One region of the Streptomyces sp. NPDC002994 genome, then DNA from elsewhere that is predicted to be linked to it. Evidence: riboswitches for the same ligand, from Rfam matches in the RefSeq annotation. Region 1 holds a riboswitch; the other holds the start of a gene.
What was found. A riboswitch is a leader RNA that binds a small molecule or an ion and turns the genes downstream of it on or off. The one in region 1 is predicted to bind guanidine.

Region 1 (11,006 bases):
GGTCCGGCACGTGGCCGAGGTCGAGCGGATGTGGTTCCAGGTCGTGTGGAACGGCGAGGAGATCGCGGGCTATTGGCCGGGCAAGGTGAACGGCACGTTCGCCGAATTCGCCACCGACTCGGCCGATCCCGACGAGGCGTTCAAGGTCTGGCACGCGGCGTGCGCGCGATCCCGCGCGATCGTGGAGGCCGCCGAGTCCCTCGACGCCACGGTGGAATGGCGGGACGAGGCGTACACGCTGCGCTACATCCTCACCCACATGATCGAGGAGTACGCCCGGCACAACGGCCACGCCGACCTGCTGCGCGAGCGGATCGACGGAGCCACTGGGGAGTAGCGCCGACCGGGACCGTCAACCGCGGCGCTGTCGCGAAACGTCGCCTCATGGCCACGCCGTGTCGGCCATGCGCGTGATATTCGGGCGGCATCTGTGGATGTTCGGCGTGTCGGTGGGAGGGATGCTGCCGGGCGCTGTATCGAGCGCCCATTTCCACGGAAGCGGACCGGCGGCTCGTGACGTGCTGCCTGCCGCAGGGAAGGGAGCAGTTTCCATGCGCAGACGACTGGCGCCTGTCGCCACGGCCGTGATGGTCCTGTCGAGCATATGTGTGACCCCCGCGCTCGCCGCTGCGGTGAGCGCCCAGGACACGATGTTCGTCAAGGCGGCCCACCAGGGCAATCTCGCGGAGATAGCCGCAGGTGAGGATGCTCAGGAGCACGCGACCACCGAGTGTGTCGAGAAGGTCGGCGCGGTGCTGGTGCGTGACCACACCAAGCTGGACGCGGATGTGAAGCTGCTGGCCGGCAAGCTGAACGTAACGCTCCCTGGCTCTCCGACCGCCGAGCAGGAAAAGGAGCTGGCCGCTGTGCAGGCCAAGGCCGGTACGCCCGCCTACGACGCGGCATGGCTGAAGTCCCAGGAAGCCGCACACACCGCGACCTTGGCGCTCATCGACCAGGAGCTGTCAGCGGGCGAGAACTCCGAGGTCAAGGCTGCTGCCCGCAGTGCGCGGCCCGTGGTGGCGATGCACCTGGACATGGTCCGCGGGGGCGAGTGCCACGCGGGCAAGGACGCGGGCAAGGTCCGGGCCGGCCACAGTGGGCAACTGGCCGCCGACGACAGCTCGCTCGCCCTGGCGGGCGTCGCCAGCCTGGCCGGCGGTGGGCTTCTCGCCACCTGCGGGGCGCTCTGGTTCCTGCACAACCGGCGCCGTTCCGCCGAGCGCCGCTAGGCCGTGGCGGGACGCCGGCTCGCCGCCGGCGCACTGGCGGCGGGCGGCCTCGGCGCCATGGCGGCCGGGTGGGTGATGGTCAGCGGCCCGCAGTTCCCCCTGGGGGATGCGGGCACGCTGCCTGCCGTTCAGGCCCCGGCGGCGGCAGGCGGCCGTGCGCCGGCCTCACCACCCCAGAGCATCCGCGGCCCGGGGCGGTTCAAGGCCGGGATCGTGCCGGTGGCCGCGACGGCCGATGGGGTGCTGGCCCTGCCCGAAGAGCCCGACACCGGCGGATGGTGGGCGCTGGGCGCGGCTCCCGGGGCTCCCCGTGGAACCGTCCTTGTCGCGGGGCACGTCGACACCCGCGAAGGCGAGCTGGGAACGTTCGCCCTGCTGCACGAGTTCCCACTCGGCGCGCGCGTGGTGCTGACAGGCGCTGACGGCCGGGCCCGTGCCTACCGCGTCACTGCCCGCCGCACGTACGGGCAAGAAGCCCTGCCGGCCGATCTGTTCAACCGCGACGGGCCCCCCAGGCTGGCACTGATCACCTGTGCCGGACGGTACGACCACACGGCCGGCCGCTACCTGAAGAACCTTGTCCTGTACGCCATGCCCACTCCGTAGGGCATGGCCTCCTTCAGGCCGACAGGGACTCGGCATGGGCCCCCGCGCCGGGTACTGCGCCAGCGCCAGCTGGGTCCCCCCGTCGCCGAGGGCGGTTCCCGCCGTCCGGCGACGCGGCGTTCGCAAGCGCCGGGCCACCCGCACCCACCGCGCGGACCGGTGTGGGTTCACAGGCGTCGCAGGATCCTCCGCAGGCGCCTCAGGGGACGGGGCGACGGCTTGGGGTGCGCCGGCGGTTCGTGCTGGCTGCTCCACAAGGGCACCTGTGGCATGAGGAAGCGGGAGCCGGAAGTCTCCATCACGCAGAAGGGCTCGCCGCTCATGTCGTCCACATGGATGCGGAAGGGCCGGGGCGGCTCCTCGGGCAGCTCCGCCTCCAGGACCGCGGCGCCTTTGGGCCGGCCCTTCCGGTAGGCGACGACCTTGCCGTCCACCAGGACCTCGATGCCGTCGGAGGGCCGTCCGACCTGGACGCTGATGGAGTGCCCATCCTGATCGAGGTGAAATCGGTGACCGCGGGTCATGACGTACCTCCCCCAACGGTGCGGGACGTCCTGGTCCCAGAGTACGCAGCCTCCTCCGAAACCTCGGCCGGCACCGGCACCGGCAGTGCCTGCCTGGCCACATGTGGTCACGCACCCCTGGCCCACACGAGCGGGATGCCTCGACTGCCTACTGGCCACGGGCGGGCTGGTTGGCGATCAGCAGGGTTGTGCCGGCCGGGCGGAATCCCAGGCGGGCGTAGATACGGGCGACAGCCTCCTGCGCGTAGGCGAGGAAGACGGTGTGGACGCCGTGGTCGCGGGCGTGGGTGGCCAAGGCAGCCATGACGGCAGCGCCGAGCCCCTGGCGGCGGGCGGTGGGGAGGGTGCCGATACCTCCGATCTCGGTGATGCCGTGCGCCGGGTGGTAGTGACCGGCGGCAAGCGGAGTGCCGTCCGGGGCGAAGGCAGCGGCGAGCGTTTTGTGGCCGGAGCGGAGGAAGGGGCGGGTCATCGCCACCGTGCCGTCCGCTGTGAGCTTTTCCGCCGCCACTGCCAGCTCCGCGCAGCCCGCCGACCCCAGCGCTGTGCCCTCTGCCGCGAAGGCCAGCTGCGGGATGGCGAGTACGGCGGGCAGGGCCGGGTCGTCGGCTTCCAGGACCCGGATCGTGACGCCCGGGGGCAGAGACTGCGGGGGCAGCGGACGGTGCGGGTCGAGGGTCATCAGCGGGCGTTCCATGACCGGCAGGCCCGCTGCCTCGATGCGGGCGCGCAGCGAAGGCGTCACCTCGGCGAGCCACTCGAAGGCCTCCGGCACACCGAGCTCACGCTGCCGGGCGCGCACTCGGGCGATGTCGGCGGCGGTGGCAGTGACGGCACCTGCCGAGGCGGGACGCGCATGGTACGGACCGCCGTAGAAGGGGGCGCCTGTCTCCTTGCGTACGAAAAGGCACAGGGAGTCGAACTCCTCGGCTTCGGCGAACAGCAGGGGTACGGCGGCGTAGTACTGCTCAATGCGCTCACGCAGGGACGGCTGGCTCATGCGACACATCCCATCACGGCCTTCGGGCTCTCCAACCCGCTGTCCTACGTACCCCAACCAGTCAGCCGCCACCCTCATCCGGGCGTTCAGCGGCTACGCCCTACACCTGGTCCTCGCGGCAGATGACGAAGCTGGGAAAGGTATGCCGCCCGGGCCGGTCGCCGATCTCGTCGATCGCCTTGCTGATGTCCCGCAACTGGCCCACGGTCATCTCCAGCGGCGGCTCGTCCGGCTGGTAGGTGGTACGGATCGGGTAGTCCACACCGGGCACGTCGGTCATCTCGATGTGGCAGCCGAGAATGTGGGTGACCGGTCGGGTACCGGCGAACGCGATCAAGCGGTCGATCGTACTGCGGAAGGCGGCCCAGTCCTCCACGTACAGCCGCCCGGGATACACCGTGTCCCCGGTGAGCAGGAATCCGGTGTGCGGGTCGTAGTACGTGAGCGCGGCTTCATGATGGCCGGGGTTGCGAGGCACTCCAGCACTCGGCCACCGAGGTCGACCCGGGCCACCCGGCCGGGGTCGTCGGAGAATCCGAAGTACTCCCAGGCACTGTCGCGATCCGCCCCCACGACCATGGTGTGGGGGCGGCCGGTGAACTGTGAGTCGCCGGCGACGTGGTCGCCGTGAGCGTGGGTGTGCAGGACGAGCAGCGTGCAGCCGTCCCGGGGATGCTCGGCCAGCCGGCGCCCGACCAGGTCGTCGACGACCCGGCGCAGCGGGAAGAACTCGGCGGACGCGGTGGCTCCGGTGTCGATGAGTACGGCCCGGGTGTTGCCGAAGAGCAGGAAGAGGAACGGTGCCTCGTAGTTGACCGCCATGTTCTGGCGCAGGATGAAGGTGTGTTCATCGTAGGCGTGGACCTGGATGTCGGGATCGGTGTCGTGCTTCGCCGACGGCGATCCGTGGATCCAGTTGACGTCCAGGACGCGAGGTTCGGGCGCCTTGGAGGCGAAGTCGATGTGCTGCCCATGTCCGCTCATGACGTCTCCTCAGAGCGTCGTCTTTGCAGGCCGGGTACGGCGCACATCTCGTCCGGGGCAGGCCCTCACGAGCTGCCGGGCGGAATTTACTACGCCCGGAGCAACCTGATCAACCGGAGCACAGCCCGCGCTTGGTCAGCCAGTGTGTCAGCTCCTTGCCGCGCAGCAGGGGGAACTGCCCACCCCACTCGTCCCAGTCCAGGCCGCTCTCGGCATGCAGTGTCAGATCGGCGATGGTTTGCCCCGCTACATCCTTCACAAGGAATCGCACGTCACCCCAGCACATGCAGACAAACGCGTCGGCTTGGAAGTCGACCTCCAGCAGGCCGGCGAGCTGGGCCAGTTCGCCGGCGTCGCTGACAACCGCGACACTGTCCGCGCCGAGGCCGCGCACTTCGACCGTGTGGGCACGCCGCCACACGGTGTCGGCGGGTGTGCGCAAGGCCTCCTCCTCGACTGGGTTCGGGCACAGTAACAGGGCCCGGCGGACCAGGTGGGTGGGGGCAGGCTCGTCACCCGCCCCCCGTCGAGCCGCTGGGCTACTTCTTGAAGCCGTAGTTCATCAGCTTCTTCGCATCGTTCGTGCGATGTGTCTGTGAAGACGAGGCCAGGACCGTGCCGATGACTGTCCTGCCGCCCCGGGTGGCCGCATAGACCAAGCAGTACCTGGCTTCCGGGCCCGAGCCGGTCTTGACCCCGATCGTGCCTGAGTAGGTGCCGAGCAGGTTGTTGGTGTTGGCCCAGGACATGAAGCGGTAACCGTTGTTCCTCGTCGTGACCTTCTGCTTGGTCGACTTCGTCTTCACGACCGTACGGAACATCGGGTACTTCATCGCATTGCTCGCGAGCTTCGTCAGGTCGCGCGGTGTCGAGTAGTTCGAGGTCTTTCCGATGCCGTCGAAGGAATCGAAGTGCGTGTTCTTCAGACCGAGGCTCCTGGCGGTCGCGTTCATCTTGCCGATGAACGACTTCACACGTTTCGCTCGCGTGGAACCGCTGCCGAACTTGTCGGCCAGTGCGTACGCCGCGTCGCAGCCGGACGGCAGCATGAGGCCGTACAGGAGCTGGCGGACGGTGACCTTGTCGCCGACGATCAGACGGGCCGACGACGCGGTGTTCGCGACGATGTAGTCGCTGTACGCCTTCTGGATCGTGACCTTCGAATCCAGATTCAGGTTCCTCTGCGCGAGCACCACCCGGGCCGTCATGATCTTGGCGGTGGAGCCGGTGGGAAGACGCTTGTCCGCGGCCTTGGCGAAGAGCGTCTTCCCCGTGCCGTTGTTCATCACGAAGCCGCCCCTGGCGGCGATCGTGGGCGGCCTGAGCGTGTCGGCCTGCGCCGGGGCGGAGAACGGCCCGGCCGTCAGGACGGCCCCTGCGGTGACAGCGACTGATGCCACACGAAGAACGGCCGCGCGGTTGGTTTTCAAGATCAGTACTCCAAACGCCCCTCGGGGGCGGTCACATGAGAATGCGCTTGCTCATGCACAACGCCCAGGAGGGGTCATTGGATGTGTTCCGCGCCGGCTCCGTCCCCCTTGCGCGGACCTGACACATCGCGGGGCGGTGCACCGTCACCAACGCGGACGCGGCCATCCACTGGTGTCACCACGGCCGTCGCCGGGCAGGGACCGCTGCGCGTCCATCGGCCGTACGCCGGCCAGATAGGCCCGGAAGCCGGTCCGGCGGCCCAGGTCGGGAAGCGGGTGGAGACGCCACTCGCGGGCGTACGCCGGAGGGCGCCGCCCCTCGGAGACCAGGACCGCGACGGGCTGCTGGAGCGCCATGGCGGTGAGGGCCTGCGGCGTGATGCTTCCGTCGTGGCCACCGGGCTGGCGCGAGGCGCAGCCGGTACGGAACGCGACCCGGATGGCCTCGTCACCGCTCACCACACACGGCGGGCGCACACCCTGGGCACGCAATGCGGCGGCGATCCGGGTGAGGTCGGCGGTGTCGCGCCGTACCCGGTCCGCCATCCTGTCGACCAGGACGTACTGGATCGCCAGGTGAGCGACGAGGGCCACGGACACGATCCCGACCGCGGTACGCCGCCACCGCGGCCGGGGGCCGCACACCTGGACCAGGCACTGCGCCACGGGCAGGGCCAGCAGGGCGTACGTCGGCAGCAGGAAACGCGGCGCCGCGTACCCGACGGTGAACAGATACGGCGCCGCCAGCGCCAGGCCCACCATCGTCGCCAGGACGATCGGGGCGCGGCGGCGGGCTCGGACGGCGGCCCGCACTCCGCCCGCCACGAGCAGCGGCAGGGCGAAGAACCAGAGGGCGGAGGCGGGGTGGCGCCAGGGCACGTCGCACGGCCGGCACAGCGCCCGCCCGCCCAGGGCCCGCACATGGTCGTCGACAGCGAAATACCAGCCCAGGTGGCCCTGGATCTCACTGGCCCGCCGCAGCCGGGCGGTGAGACCGCCGTAGTGTAGGTACGCCTCGATCACCCACTCGGCGCAGCCGAGGACCACGCCCAAGGCCGCCACGACGACCAGTAGCCCCCTGCGGCGCGTACGCGGCATCACCAGGGCCGCCACGGCGAGTGCCAGCGCCAGCCACACCGCGTCGGACGGACGCATCAGCGCGGCGAACGCCACTCCGGCGCCCATACCGGTCACAGCCCAGTGGTCCCGGGAGTCCCGGGCGGCCCGCAGGAAGCACCCGACCGAGGCCAGGGCCCCGTAGGCGACCCAGAGGTTCGGCATCACCTGCCCGGCGTAGAACATCGTGACCCACAGGCTCGCGAACAGCCCTCCGGCGACCGCGAGCACGGCAGTGGGCAGCAGCCGCCGCCACGCCAACAGCGCGAGGAACAGGCCGCAGCCGGCCAGCACGGCCAAGTACACGCGCAGGGCCTCGGGCGAGGTGGTCAGAGCCGTGAGGGGAGCGACGAGGTACGTGATGCCACGGGCCCGGGGCGCGCTGAAGAAGGCCGGCGGTGCCTGCGGGCTCACCTGACTGACGTACACGGTCTCGTCCCAGCCGAGCCCGAGACCGGGCGCGACCAGGGCGAGGTGGATGAGGGCGAAGGCGGCGGCGACCGCCGCCAGGGGCAGGGGCCGCGCGGCCACCCCGACAGCGAAGCGGCGCTCGCGCGCCTCGAGCGGCACACGGTACGGCGTGCCGACGATGAAGCGTGTTTCTTGCATGGCCTGGCCTCGCTCGGGGGTACGGCGGGTGACGGTTCGCCGGCCTGTTCCCTCCAAGCTGCGGGTGGTCGCGGTGGGCCCACCAGGCGGGGGAGGCACTCGGCTGAACGGTTGTCCCGAACGAGTGAGGGGGCGAGTCCGCGCGCCTGTGGTTAGCATCCGACAAGGGGAGAGCCCACCGATGGCACGGAGGCCGTCATGCAGCAGACACCCGCTTCGCGTCTGTCGGCGAACCGTTCACGACTCGGCCACAAGCTGCGATACGCGCTGCGGCATCCGGGGCGCGTGCTGCCCTACGTGCGCCGGGCGGGGCGCGACCGCTGGCTGCGGCTGCGGCACCGAGGGAGCCACGTCGCGTACTACAGGGCGGTGATGGCGTCCGACACGGCGCGCAGCCCGGAGGCGGCGGTCGGCGGCGGACCTTCGTACGATCGCTGGCTCGCCATCGGGCAGATGCAGTTCGACTACCTGGTGCGGCACGGGCTGACGCCGCAGGACCGGATGCTGGAGATCGGCTGCGGCAATCTGCGCGCCGGGTGGAGGTTCATCGAGCACCTGGAGCCCGGCCACTACTACGGGATCGACATCTCGCCCGACATCCTCATCGAGGCGAAGAAGACGCTGGTCCGGTACGGGCTTCAGGACAGGCTCCCGTATCTCACCCCCGTCGAGGACCTGAAACTGGACTTCCTGCCCGACGCCTGGTTCACGGTGGTGCACGCCCACAGCGTCTTCTCGCACTCCCCGCCGGAGGTCATCGACGAATGCCTCGCGCACGTCGGACGGGTGCTGGCGCCCGGCGGCTTCTTCGACTTCACCTTCGACCGCACCGAGGGAGCCGAACACCAGGTGCTGGGCGAAGACTTCTACTACCGTACGGAGACGCTGATCCGGCTGGCGGGGAAGCACGGCCTCGTCGCCTGCTTCATGGACGACTGGGAGCGACTCCCGCACGGCCAGTCGAAGCTGCGGGTCACCCTTCCCGCGGCCGAGGGGTCACCGGTTCCGGCCGTGGCAGCTGAAGTCTCCACGACGGACCCTGACTGAGCACTTCACGTCAGGGCGCCAGCAGACGCGTCAGACCCTGCTCGCCCTGCTCGCCCTAGGAATTGCCGTCGAGAAGGACCAGGAGCGGAGCCATGACGAGCAGAGCGTACTGCGCCATGACAAGTCCGCGCTTCGGTACGAAAAGGGCGGCCAGGCCCGCGAAAGCCGCCGCGTAGAGCACCGCGAAACCGGCGTCGATGAGCGGGCCGCTGATTCCCTTGCCCTGGGTGGCGTCGATCAGCGTGAGCATCATGCACACCACCAGGTCGGCCATCAGCAGCAGAAGTCCGATGCCCGCCACGACGCGGACGGCGCTCGCGGACTGGTGGGAAGGGGCGGGCACGGCTGCCGGGGCGTCGCTCGTGATCACGTCGTCGTTCGTCGTCATGAGCCCACCCCATCGCACCGTGGCTGCGGAGTCCTGAGTACGGATGCTCAACGATGCAGGAGAATCGTGCGGCTATGAGGACACTGGGCAGGCACGCGGTCATGGAAGGCCGCTTTCGCCATCGCAGGGCCGAGCTGGTCTACGACGACGCCGGTGAGGGTCCTCTCGCCGTGTACGCGCACGGCGGCTTCGCCAGCCAGGCCGTTGAGGACCGAATGGGCCTGTTCGACTGGGTGCCGGTGCTGGACCGGGGGCGGCGCCTGGTTCGCTATGACACCCGGGCACATGGCCGATCCACCGGCGAACCTGTGGCCGGCGACTACACCTACACCTCGCTCGCAGATGATCTGTTGGCCCTGCTCGACCACCTGGGCGCCACGGAGCCCATCGACGCCATGGGCGCGTCGATGGGATGCGGCAGCGTGCTGCACGCCGCTGTGCAGGCGCCCGACCGGTTCTCCCGCCTGGTCCTGCTCATCCCGCCCACCGCTTGGACGACGCGCAAGGCATATGCGCGGACCAACCGGACGTCCGCCGACACCATCGAACGCGAGGGAGTGGACGCCTGGCTCGCCGCCAAGCGGAAGCAGCCACGCCCCGCGGTCGTAGCCGACGTTCCCACGTTCCCACCCACGCCCGCCGAGCGGGTACTGCCGTCCGTCCTACGCGGCCTGGCGCTGTCCGACCTGCCGTCCCCCGCGGCAATCTCCGCACTGCGCCAACCGGCCTTGATCCTGGCCTGGGTGGACGACCCGGGCCACCCGCTGTCGACCGCGGAGGCACTGGCCGATGCGCTGCCACACGGTGACTTGCACGTGTCCCGGACGCGCGCCGACATCCGCACGTGGGGAGAGCGCATCGCGGATTACCTGACCCGGCCCCGTACTGAGTGACAGGACCCGGGAGCTTCACCAAGACCGCGAGGGCAGGGCCGTGAACGTGACGTCTTTGGCGTGAGCGATGATTTCAACTTCATTGCCGAGGGCCCATTCGGCGACCCGAGAGACCATGGCCGCCGGGACCCCGTCGCTGATTCCAGGTGCCGCCGGTATGTCGTACGTCGCGTGGGCGTCGTGCGGCAGGACAACCCGATACCCCTGTTCCAGGGCCGTGCGGGCCGTCGCCTGGACGCACATCTCGGACATCATGCCGCAGACGGCGAGCGCCTGTACGCCCAGGTCGGCCAACTTGCCCCCCAGAGCAGTCCCTTCGAAGCCATCGTCCTTGGTCTTGCGGATGACGAACTCCGTGGAGCCGGCCTCGACAGGGTGGTGGAGTTCCCAGCCCAGCGTGTGGGGCTCGTCGTCCGCTCCGACGGGACCGTCGTTCTGAAGGTGGACGACGAGCGCCCCGCTCCTTCGTGCCCGTGCGATCAGGTCCGTCGTCCGGTCCACGAGCCGGGCCGCCTCGGGTACTGCCCCGTCACCGGAGACGAAGGCCGACTGAACGTCCACAACGATCAGGGCCTCTATGGGAACCGCGCGATTGCTCATGCCCGCCATCATGACCGTCGAGGGCGGCACACCTCCACATGATTTTGAACGGTCCAAGGCCCCCCGAACGCCCATCGTGTCCCCCCTCGACCACCTGAAGGGTGATCAAGCCGAACGGGGCGGAGGTACGGGGATGAACGATTCGCCGGGTGCGGGGCCTGGCGGCCGAGCGGTGTGGCTCCCCGCACGGTGTTGTCCTACTGGATTTCTATTAACCCTAAAGGGTGGTGTGAATTCAGATTTTCGGTGGTGGCCCACAAGAATATGAACCTCTTCCCGCTGCTGGAGGTGCCGTTGTCCCGTCCCGCCTCGTCCCCGTCGACCATGATGACGCTCGGGTGCGCGTTGTTCGCGACCCGGTGGCTCCAAGCACCTCTGTACTTCGGCCTGGTGGCCGCGCAGGGGGTTTACGTCTACAAGTTCTTCAACGAGTTGTGGCATCTCATCGACCACGTCGTCAGCGGGCGGGCGGACGAGACCCACGTCATGCTCGCCGTCCTCAAGCTGGTCGACGTCGTGATGATCGCCAACTTGCTGATCATGGTGATCGTCGGAGGGTACGAGACCTTCGTCTCCC
Region 2 (11,006 bases), on a different contig from region 1:
GGATCAGCGTCGGCCAGTGCTGCCGGAAGATCTTCGCGAGGTCACCCTTTGCGGTGGTTTCCACCGCGTCGGCGGCCTCGGTGGCGTGGATGTTTCCGGCCTCCAGCTTCTGGAAGGCGGGGGTCTCGTCCAGGCGGAGGCGCAGGTAGAGGCCTACCAGGCCCAGCGGGCCCGCTACCAGGAACGGGATGCGCCAGCCCCACGCCTCCATGGCGTCGGAACCCAGCCAGGCCGTCAGGACGGTGACCAGGCCGGCCGCGCCGGTGTAGCCCGCCAGGGTGCCGAATTCGAGGAAGCTGCCGAAGAAGCCGCGGCGCTTGTCGGGGGCGTACTCGGCTATGAAGGTGGACGCGCCGCCGTACTCGCCGCCCGTGGAGAAGCCCTGTACCAGGCGGAAGAAGATCAGCAGGACCGGCGCCCAGAAGCCGATCGTGGCGTACGACGGGATCAGGCCGATCGCGAACGTGCCGATGGCCATCAGGATCATCGTGAGCGCGAGGACCTTCTTGCGTCCGATCCTGTCGCCCATGGGGCCGAAGACCATGCCGCCGATGGGCCGCACCAGGAACGCGACGGCGAAGGTCGCGAAGGAGGAGAGGAGCTGGGCCGTGTCGTTCCCGGGTGGGAAGAAGACGTGGCCGATCGTCACCGCGAGATAGCTGTAGATGCCGAAGTCGAACCACTCCATGGCATTGCCGAGCGAGGCCGCCTTGACCGCCCGCCTGACCGCCGCTTCGTCGGTGACGGTGATGTCGGAGCGGCGGAGCGGTGGGTTCTTCCGTCTCCTCGCGGCGCGGAAGAGAGTGCGGTGGCGCTTGATCGCTTCGGGATCGGCCACGTGGTCGGGGCCGTAGCCGGGGCCGGTGGCCATGGCAGGTTCCTTTCCTCGGACGCGTTTCCAATGTCCAAGTGGAACTTCTGCCTTCTATTCAATGCTGCAAACCAAGGTCCCCTGTTCCAGGACCTTGGTCACAACACCTCCGGCATACCGCCTCGGGACTGCGGACCGTCAGATGCCGAGGTCCTTGATGATCTTCGCCACGTGGCCCGTCGCCTTCACGTTGTACAGGGCGCGCTCCACCTTGCCCTCCTCGTCCACCACGATCGTCGAGCGGATCACCCCGGTCACCGTCTTGCCGTACAGCTTCTTCTCGCCGAAGGCGCCGTACGCCGTCAGGACCTCCTTGGACGGGTCGCCGACCAGCGTGACCTTGAGGTCTTCCTTCTCACGGAACTTCGCCAGCTTCTCCGGCTTGTCCGGGGAGACGCCGATGACGTCGTACCCGGCCCCGGCCAGCAGCTCCAGGTTGTCGGTGAAGTCGCAGGCCTGCTTGGTGCAGCCGGGGGTCAGAGCGGCCGGGTAGAAGTAGACGATGACCTTGCGGCCCTTGTGGGCGGCGAGGGAGATCTCGGTTCCGTCGGCGTCGGGCAGGGTGAAGTCGGGGGCGGTGTCGCCGGGCTGAAGTCGCTCGCTCGTCATAAGGTCTCGGTCTCCTCGTGCGGGGTGTGGCTCTGTAGCTGTAGCTGTCGTTGTGGCTGAGGTGTAAGGGATTACGGTCCCGAGCGTAATGGGGGTGCCGTGGGGTATGGGACGGCCCGAGCTGACAGACTGTCGACGAAGGAATTGAAGGAATACCGGATTCGGCCCACGACCACGGAGGCAGCGCAGTGTCGGATGCCAGGACCCCTGCGCAGATCGAGGCGGACATCAAGAGCCGGCGTGACCAGCTGGCCATAACGCTCGACGAGATCGGGGTGCGGCTGCACCCGAAGACGATCGTCGGTGACGCGAAGGCCAGGGTCGCCTCGACCGTGGACCAGACCGCGGGCCGGGCGTTCGTCGCGGTGAACCGGACGGTGTCCGATGTGAAGGCGCAGTTCGTGTCGGAGGACGGCTCTCCGCGCCTGGAGCGGCTCGTTCCGGTGGCGCTGGTTGCCGTGGGGCTGGTGGGGCTGCTCACCCTGTCGGCGCGCCGCAGGCGCGGCTGACCCTCGGGCCGACGGCGGGCGCGAGGACAGGTAGGTTCGGGGCGTGAGCGAGAACACCACGCGGAACACCACGCAGAACACCACGCACGACAAGCTGCCCATCCGGATGCTGCACGACCGGGTGCTGGTCAGGTCTGACAGCCCCGAGGGCGAGCGCCGCTCGGGCGGCGGCATTCTGATTCCGGCGACCGCGGCGGTCGGCAAGCGGCTGGCCTGGGCCGAGGTGGTCGCGGTCGGTCAGAACGTACGGACCGTGGTGCCGGGCGACCGGGTGCTGTACGACCCGGAGGACCGGGCCGAGGTCGAGGTGCGCGGCATCCCGTACGTACTGATGCGGGAGCGCGATCTGCACGCGGTGGCTTCCGAGCGGGTATCGGAGGACTCGACCGGCTTGTATTTGTAGGCAGACAGCCTGCGTCAGGCCCGGTGACCAGGGTCACCGGGCCCTTTCGCTGCCCTTTGCTATGTTGGAAGCACCCCCGACGAGACGCGCCGTACCGGGTTCTACGCAAAGACGACGCACCCCGATGTATCGCTGTTTCCGCGTTTCGTCTTCGGAGGTGCCCCGTCATGGCCTGGGTTCTGCTTGTTGTCGCCGGTCTGCTCGAGGTGGGCTGGTCGATCGGGATGAAGTACACCGACGGGTTTACGAGGCTCTGGCCCAGTGTGTTCACGGGCGCGGGGATCGTCGCGAGCATGATGCTCCTGTCCCACGCCGCCAAGACGCTGCCGATCGGTACGGCGTACGGCGTGTGGGTCGGCATCGGCGCGGCCGGTGCGGCGGTCCTCGGCATGGTGGTGCTCGGTGAGCCGGCGACCGCCGCCCGGATTTTCTTTGTGTGTCTGCTGCTGGTGGCGGTGGTCGGGCTCAAGGCGACCTCGGGGCACTAGACACCGGGCACTGGCGGGCGCTGGCGGTCGATGGTCGCTAGCCGGTGGTCGCTAGCCGCTGGTGCTTCTGCCGCGCGCGCCGTTCAGCAGGCCGTCGGAAGGCGGTCCGGTGGTGCCTCCCGTGTCGGTGGCGCCTCCGGTGTCCGTCGTCCCGCCGTCGGTCGCGCCCGTGGTGCCGCCGGTGTCGGCCGTACCTCCCGTGTCGGTCGCGCCGCCCGTGCCGCCGGTGTCCGCCGTGCCACCTGTACCACCCGTACCGCCCGTGTCCGCGGTTCCGCCGTCGGTGCCGGGGGTGCCCGTCGTGCCTCCGGTGTCCGTCGTGCCGCCCGAGTCGGTGGGGCCGCCGTCGGTCGGGCTCCGCGTCGGGTCCTCGTCGGGGTTGTCGCTCGCCGACGGCTCGTCGGACCCGTCGGAGCCCTCCGACTCCCCGGTGTCCGGCTCCCCGTCGGACGGCGAGTCGTCCGGCTCCTCCGAGCCGGCCGCCGTCTCCAGGTCGAAGTCCTGCACCGGCTTGCCCTCCAGCGCGGCGGCCGTGAACTGGCCCCAGATCTGCGCGGGTGCTCCGCCGCCGTTGATGCGCGGCTGTCCCAGGGCTCCGTACAGCGGCTTCTGTACGCCGGTTTCCGGGTCCTGTCCCATCACCGCGACGACCGTCGCCAGGTCGGGGGTGTAGCCCGCGAACCAGGCGGCCTTGTCCTCCTCCGCCGTGCCGGTCTTGCCGGCCGCCGGACGGCCCGCGGACTGGGCCGCCGTGCCCGTGCCGCCGTCGACGACGCTCCTGAGGATGGACGTCGTGGTGTCGGCGGCCTCGCGGGAGACGCCCTGCCCGGCGTCGGAGCCCGAGCCGGAGCCAGAGCCGGAACCCGAGCCCGAGCCTGAACCCGTGCCCGTGCCCGAGCTCGAACCCGATCCCGTGCCCGAGCCGGCGTCCGCCTTCGGGAGGTTGATGATCTGGCCGTCCTTGGTGATCTTCTCGACGATCGTGTACGCGCCGTGCTTGCCGTGGTTGGCGAGCGTCGCGTACGCCTCCGTCATGTCCAGGACGCTGGCGGTGGCGACGCCGAGCGCGATCGACGGGTACGCGTCGAGGCTCGGGGTGTGCTCCGGGATGCCGAGGGCGACGGCCGTGTCCTTCACCTTCGCCGGGCCGACGTCCTGGGCCATCTGCGCGTACACCGCGTTGATGGACTTGTCGGTGGCGGTACGGACGGGTACTTGGCCGTACGAGCGCTGGTCCTCGTTCTCCGGGGCGTACCCCGTCGGGCCGTTCGGGCCTTCCACCATCCGCTTGTTGGTGCCGTCGTAGACGGTGTTCGGCGTGATCTGCCGGCCGTCCTGGGTGGTGGAGCCGTTCTCGACGGCCGACGTGAAGACGAACGGCTTGAAGGTGGAGCCGACTTGGTAGTCGCGGCGCGTCGCGTTGTTGACGTACTGCTTCGTGTAGTCGATTCCGCCGTACATCGCGACGACCTTGCCGGTCGCCGGGTCGATGGAGGCGCCCCCGACGCGCACGTTGCGGTCGGCCTTGCGGTCCTTGCTCGTCTGCGACGTCACCTTGTCGTCGACGGCCTGGGCGAAGGCGTCCTGCTTCGACTTTTCGAGCGTCGTGGTGATGCGGTAGCCGCCGGTGGCGAGCGTGTCCTCGTCGATGATCTCGTTGTTGGTGAGGTAGTCCTCGACGGCCTGCACGATGTAGCCGCGCTGCCCCGAGAGGCTGGAGGCGGGCTTGGCCTCGTGCGGGGCGGGGAACTTGACCGCGGCGCGGTCGGCGGCGCTCAGCCAGTCCTCCTTCACCATTCCGTCGAGTACGTAGTTCCAGCGGCCCAGGGCCGCGCCCTTGTTCTCGGGGTGGGTGGTGATGTCGTACGCGCTCGGGGCGTTGAGGAGCGAGGCGAGGTAGGCGCCCTCGCCGGTGGTGACCTCGTCGATGTCCTTGCCGTAGTACGCCTGGGCGGCGGCCTGGATGCCGTACGCGTTGCGCCCGAAGTAGCTGGTGTTCAGGTACCCCTCGAAGATGTCGTTCTTGCTCTCTTCGCGATCGAGTTTGATCGCGATGAAGAACTCCTTCACCTTTCGGGTGACGGTCTGTTCCTGGCCGAGGTAGTAGTTCTTGACGTACTGCTGAGTGATGGTGGAACCGGACTGCTTGCCCTTGCCGGTGACGGTGTTCCAGCCGGCGCGGAGCATGGCCTGCGGGTCGACGGCCCGCTCCGAGTAGAAGTCGCGGTCCTCGGCGGCCAGTACGGCGTGCTGGACGGTCTTCGGGATCTGGGCGAGCTTGACCTTCTCGCGGTTGACCTCTCCGTCGCGGGCGAGCTGGGAGCCGTCGGCGTAGAGGTAGACGTTGCTCTGGGCGGTGGCGGCGCTGTTGGCGGCCGGGATCTTGACGAGCGTGTAGCCGGCGAGGAACGCGCCGATCACGAGCAGGGCGAGCAGCAGGAACGTACCGAGGAGCATCCGCCAGGTGGGGATCAGGCGGCGCAGGCCGGTGCGCTTGCGCTTGACCTTGCCCTGCCCGTTGACCTTGCCCTTGCCCTTGCCCTGCGCCTTGGTCTTGTCCTGCCCCTTGGGGGTGGAGGGCCGGGTCGCGGGCCGGGAGGCGGCGGGGTCGGAGGGGTCCCGGGGCGCCCACCCCTGGGGCTGCTGTGGCTCGTCGCTCATGCTGGTGGAGACTCCCTGGGCGTGGCCAGAGGTTCACTCTCCGGCATAACTGTGTCGTATCGGGCGATTCGCCTGTACGCCCATAGTGCACGCAACGCGAAAAATGCCTGCGGCGGCTGACCCCATTGGGCTACGGTCGGGCGTTTTGGTGCCGGAAGCGAAATGAGGGGGTCGGCGTGCGTGTATACGCGGTCGTCGCGGCCGGTGGGTTCCGGCGTCATGCGACGTACCGGGTGGCGACGGCGGCCGGGGTGTTCACCAACACCGTCTTCGGCTTCATCGTGGCGTACACCTTCACAGCCCTGTGGGACGAGCGTCCCCAGCTCGGCGGGTACGACCTGTCGCAGGCCCTCACCTACGTGTGGCTCGGGCAGGCGCTCCTGATGACCGCCGCCATGATGGGCGGCGGCTTCGAGAACGAGCTGATGGAGCGCATCCGTACCGGCGACATCGCGATCGACCTCTACCGGCCCGCCGACCTCCAGCTCTTCTGGCTGGCGAGCGACCTGGGGCGCGCCGCCTTCCACCTCCTCGGGCGCGGCGTGGTGCCGATGGCGCTCGGCGCCCTCGCGTTCGATCTCGCGCTGCCCGCCGACCCGTTCGTGTGGCTCGCCTTCCTGGCCGCCGTCGCGCTCGGCGTCGTCGTCAGCTTCGCGATCCGCTTCCTGGTGGCGCTGTCCGCGTTCTGGCTGATCGACGGCGCGGGTGTGGCGCAGATCACATGGCTCGCCGGGCTCTTCTTCTCCGGGATGGTGCTGCCGCTCACCCTCTTCCCCGGCGCGCTCGGCACGCTCGCGCGGGCGCTGCCCTGGTCGGCGCTGCTTCAGATCCCGGCGGACGTCTTCCTCGGCAAGCACACCGGCTGGGGGCTGGCCCAGGCGTACGCCTTCCAGATCGGCTGGGCGGCGGTGCTGCTGACGGCCGGGCGGCTGCTTCAGACGGTGGCTACGCGCAGGGTGGTGGTTCAGGGTGGCTGAGGTGACGGAGAGCGCGCCGGTGACCGGGACAGGTGAGGCGCGTGAGGTGCTCGGGGCCTTGGGGCAGCTGCGGGCCGGGGTCCGGGCGTACTGCATGATCGCGGCGATGTGGATCCGCTCGACGATGGCGTACCGCGCGTCCTTCGCGATGGCCGCCTTCGGGAATTTCGCGGCGACCGGCCTCGACTTCGTCGGAATCCTGCTGATGTTCTCCCACGTGGACGCGCTCGGTGGCTACACCCTGCCCGAGGTGGCCTTCCTCTACGGGACGGCGGGTGCGGCCTTCGGCCTCTCCGACCTGGTGATGGGCTCGATGGACCGGCTGGGGCGCCGGGTGCGCGACGGCACGCTGGACACCTTGCTCGTACGCCCGGTCCCGGTCCTCGCGCAGATCGCGGCCGACCGCTTCGCGCTGCGCAGGCTGGGCCGGATCACGCAGGGACTGCTGGTGCTCGGGTACGCGCTGGTGGTGCTGGACATCGCGTGGACGCCGCTGAAGGTGCTGATGCTGCCGATGATGATTCTGAGCGGTGCGGTGATCTTCGCGTCGGTGTTCGTGGCGGGGGCGGCGTTCCAGTTCTGGGCGCAGGACGCGTCGGAGGTGCAGAACTCCTTCACGTACGGCGGCACCACGCTGCTCCAGTACCCGCCGACGGTCTTCGCGAAGGACCTCGTGCGCGGGGTGACCTTCGTGTTGCCGCTGGCTTTCGTCAACTGGCTGCCGGCGCTGTATGTGCTGGACCGCCCGTACCCCCTGGACCTGCCGTCCTGGCTCGCCTTCCTGCCGCCGCTGGTGGCGGGGGTGTGCTGTGCGCCGGCCGGGGTGGCGTGGCGGGTGGGCCTTCGTTCGTACCGCAGCACGGGGAGCTGACACGTCGTGGAGACGGACTTCATCGAGAATTTCATCGAGCTGGACGGCGTCGAGAAGGTCTTCGACGTACGCCGCAAAACCGGTCGGCTGCGGCGCGAGAAGACGCAGGTGCGGGCGGTCGACGGCATCAGCTTCTCCGTGCCGCGCGGCGAGATGGTCGGCTACATCGGGCCGAACGGCGCGGGCAAGTCCACCACCATCAAGATGCTGACCGGCATCCTGACGCCGAGCGGCGGCCGGGTGCGGGTCGCGGGGATCGATCCGTCGCGGGAGCGGACGCGGCTGGCGCAGCGCATCGGGGTGGTGTTCGGGCAGCGTACGACGCTGTGGTGGGACCTGCCGCTGCGCGACTCGTACCGCCTGATGCACCGCATGTACCGGATCCCGGACGACCGCTTCAAGGTGAACATGGCGCGCTGCGTCGAACTCCTCGACCTGGCCGAGCTGCTGGACGTACCCGTACGGCAGCTGTCGCTGGGGCAGCGGATGCGGGGCGACATCGCGGCGGCGCTGCTGCACGATCCCGAGGTGCTGTATCTGGACGAGCCGACGATCGGCCTGGATGTGATCTCGAAGGCGAAGGTCCGTGACTTCCTGCGGGACTTGAACGCGGAGCGCGGCACGACGGTCCTGCTGACGACGCACGACCTGACCGACATCGAGCAGCTGTGCAAGCGCGTGATGGTCATCGACCACGGGCGGCTGGTGTACGACGGGGCGCTGGCCGGGCTGCACGAGGTGGGTGAGAGCGAGCGCACCCTGGTGGTGGATCTGGAGCGCGAGCTGCCGCCGGTCGAGGTGGCGGGGGCGCGGGTGGTGAAGGTGGAGGGGCCGAGGCAGTGGCTGGCGTTCCCGGCGTCGGTTTCGGCGGCGCCGCTGGTGGCGGCGGTGGCGCAGAGGTATCCGCTGGTGGATCTGTCGGTGCGGGAGCCGGACATCGAGGCCGTGATCGCGAAGATGTACGCGGACCGGTCGGCGCTCTGAACACTGGGTCGTTCGGCTCGAGTTGACTAGTCTGATCGCCATGGCCAGTGAAGTTCCGGAAATGCGCGCTTCTGACGCGGAGCGTGATCGAGTCGCCGAGGTGCTGCGTGACGCCGTCGCCGAGGGGCGGCTGGATATGGAGGAGTTCAACCAGCGTCTCGATGCCGTCTACAAGGCCCGTACGCACGGTGATCTCGAGCCGCTGGTCCGCGACCTGCCGGCACCGGGCGGCAGCTCGGCCGCGCTCGCCTCCCCGTCCGCCTCAGGTGCGCGGGTTTCCTGGCCGGCCCGGATCGGCGGCCCGGCGACGTCGAGGGGCGCGTTCGCCTTCTGGGGCGGCTTCGGCCGCAAGGGGACGTGGACGGTGGGCCGGAGGTTCACGGCGTTCGCGATGATGGCCGGCGGCGAGATCGACCTGCGCGAGGCGCGCTTCGAGGACCGCGAGGTCGTGATCCGCTGCTTCACCATCATGGGCGGCATCCAGGTGACGGTGCCGCCGGGCCTCGACGTGCAGGTCAAGGGCGTCGGCATCATGGGCGGCTTCGCCGACGTGACGGCGAAGGGCGTGCCGGAGGCGGACAACCGGGTGGCGCCGGACTCGCCGCGCGTGACGGTCACCGGGTTCGCCCTGATGGGCGGGGTCGGTGTGGAGCGCAAGGTCACGCGCGCCGAGAAGCAGCGCCTCAAGGAGGCGCGCAGGCAGCAGAAGCTGGCGAAGAAGGCGGAGTCGGGTCCGGGGTCCGGGGCTGGGTCTGGGGCTGGGTCCAAGTCCGCGCGCAAGTCCGGGTCCGGTTCCAAGTCCGGGTCCGGTTCCAAGTCCGGTTCCGACTCCTCGTCCGGGGCCGAGTCAGAGTCCGGGTCTGATTCCTGGTCCGGTTCCGGTTCCGGGTCCGATTGACCGCGAGGGGCTCGACTGCGGCCCGGTCGAGCCGCGCTCACACCCCGGCAGCGTCCGTTCCCCTGTTCAAGCTCCGGAGGTCGAACGCCATGCCCATGCGCTCGTAGCCCGCGTCGCTCGGGTGCAGGTGGTCGCCCGAGTCGTACGCCGGAAGGAGCCGGTCCGGGGCGTACGGGTCGCGCAGCGCCCGGTCGAAGTCCACGACGGCGTCGAAGATGTCGCGCGTACGGATCGCCTCGTTGACGCTGTCCCGCACCGCTTCGAGCTGCGGCGTGTGCGCCCGCGTCCCCTCGAAGGGTATCACCGTCGCGCCGATGACCCGCAGGCCGCGTGCCCGTGCCTGGCGCGCGAGTTGTTCGAGGCCTGCCGTGATGCGCGCCGCGTCGAGCTCGTGCGGCGGCCGCAGTATGTCGTTGATGCCGAGGACGATGACGACCGCCTTGGCGCCGGAGCGTGAGAGCACGTCGCGGTCGAAGCGCGAGAGGCCGCTCGGGCCCGTACCGTCGCTGAGCAGCCGGTTGCCGCTGATGCCCTGGTTGAGGACGCCGTAGCGTCCGTCGAGGCGGTCGGCGAGGACGTCCGTCCAGCGGCGGTTCGCGCCGGCCGTCGAGGTGACGCCGTCGGTGATGGAGTCGCCGATGACGACGACCGCGCCCTCGGCGTTGCCGCTGAGGACGTCGACGGCGGTGAGGTAGCGCCAGTACGGCGTCTGCCCGGTGTAGGCGTCGCCGAGCGGGTCTTCCGTACGGTCGCCTTCCGCGACGTACGACGTCTGGCGGGCCCGCGGATGGTGGGTCACCGGGCCGCTGGGCGTGGGGGAGTAGGTGGTGACGAGCAGGTCCGCGTCGTACGGCACCTTCAGCGGCGCCGGGTCGCTGACGACCTGTCCGCCGGGCGGGATCAGGACCGAGGGGGAGCCGCCGAAGAGCAGGCGGCGCATGGTGCCGTGGGCGGCGGTCGGGGCGCCGGGGGTGGCGGCGACGGCGATCGAGGCGTGCGTGATGTGCAGCGGCTGTACGCCGAAGAGGTTGGAGAGGGTGATGCGGGCGCTGCTGCCGCCGATGCTGGTGTGCACGACGTTACGAATGGAACGCCCGGGGAAGCCTTGCTCCGTGCCCGGCTCGGCGAGGGCGGGCGCGGTGGACCAGGTGCCGATCCAGGAAGCGGAGGTGGCGGGGGCCGCGGAACGGAGCGGCGTACGGGGGCTGGCCTCTGTGGTGTCGTCAGGGCCGTGACCGCCGAGCGTCGCTCCGGCGAATATGGCCCCTGAGATGAGGACCACCACCGCGGCGAGCGCGGCGAGCAAGGCATAACCGTTGCGCTTGGTCATGCTCGGTGTATCTCCTCGGGCGCGGGGAGCCCGAGGCTCCGTTCGAACTCACTCCAATGATGCGGCATTGCACCGCCTTGGTAGACGTCGGGAACTCCCGGTGCGTTCCAGGAGTAGGTCAGGTAGGGAAAATACGTACGAGATGGTGCGTACGAGATGGCACGTACGAGATGGTGCGTGCCGGCGCGTGCGAGGCTGACGGGTGGAGCGGATGGATCGTAAGACGACGGGACCTGACGGCACGTCTGACCAGGAGCTTTCCCGGTCACCGGCCGCCCCGCTCCCGCCCTTCGCGTACAGCGCGGCCGACGAGGAGAAGCGCCAGGGCGTACGCCGTATGAAGGCGACGGCGACCGGGCTGCTGCTCCTGGTCGCGATCGTCTACGTACTCGCCACCTGGGCGGA

Region 2: linked by a shared signal. The riboswitch ahead of ABZX79_RS30280 (multidrug efflux SMR transporter) and the one ahead of ABZX79_RS23160 (MBL fold metallo-hydrolase) in region 1 are both predicted to bind guanidine.

Annotation. Positions count from the first base shown of each region.
Region 1 covers NZ_JBEXNQ010000017.1:92,252-103,257, forward strand. Annotated here, with positions in the region: gene ABZX79_RS23130 (DinB family protein) at 1-337, shown strand, start outside; gene ABZX79_RS23135 (DUF4142 domain-containing protein) at 552-1,232, shown strand; gene ABZX79_RS23140 (class F sortase) at 1,236-1,838, shown strand; gene ABZX79_RS23145 (hypothetical protein) at 2,006-2,362, opposite strand; gene ABZX79_RS23150 (GNAT family N-acetyltransferase) at 2,511-3,362, opposite strand; gene ABZX79_RS23155 (hypothetical protein) at 3,463-3,699, opposite strand; gene ABZX79_RS23160 (MBL fold metallo-hydrolase) at 3,696-4,346, opposite strand; guanidine-III (ykkC-III) riboswitch at 4,358-4,425, opposite strand; gene ABZX79_RS23165 (hypothetical protein) at 4,456-4,788, opposite strand; gene ABZX79_RS23170 (serine hydrolase) at 4,886-5,746, opposite strand; gene ABZX79_RS23175 (hypothetical protein) at 5,921-7,501, opposite strand; gene ABZX79_RS23180 (class I SAM-dependent methyltransferase) at 7,700-8,548, shown strand; gene ABZX79_RS23185 (hypothetical protein) at 8,604-8,936, opposite strand; gene ABZX79_RS23190 (alpha/beta fold hydrolase) at 9,011-9,829, shown strand; gene ABZX79_RS23195 (isochorismatase family protein) at 9,845-10,429, opposite strand; gene istB (IS21-like element helper ATPase IstB) at 10,679-11,006, shown strand, end outside.
Region 2 covers NZ_JBEXNQ010000029.1:2,693-13,698, forward strand. Annotated here, with positions in the region: gene proP (glycine betaine/L-proline transporter ProP) at 1-871, opposite strand, end outside; gene bcp (thioredoxin-dependent thiol peroxidase) at 1,010-1,480, opposite strand; gene ABZX79_RS30270 (DUF3618 domain-containing protein) at 1,669-1,989, shown strand; gene ABZX79_RS30275 (co-chaperone GroES) at 2,096-2,392, shown strand; guanidine-III (ykkC-III) riboswitch at 2,446-2,513, shown strand; gene ABZX79_RS30280 (multidrug efflux SMR transporter) at 2,560-2,880, shown strand; gene ABZX79_RS30285 (transglycosylase domain-containing protein) at 2,932-5,541, opposite strand; gene ABZX79_RS30290 (ABC-2 family transporter protein) at 5,718-6,518, shown strand; gene ABZX79_RS30295 (ABC transporter permease) at 6,538-7,389, shown strand; gene ABZX79_RS30300 (ATP-binding cassette domain-containing protein) at 7,396-8,373, shown strand; gene ABZX79_RS30305 (DUF1707 domain-containing protein) at 8,414-9,271, shown strand; gene ABZX79_RS30310 (SGNH/GDSL hydrolase family protein) at 9,309-10,601, opposite strand; gene ABZX79_RS30315 (DUF445 domain-containing protein) at 10,813-11,006, shown strand, end outside.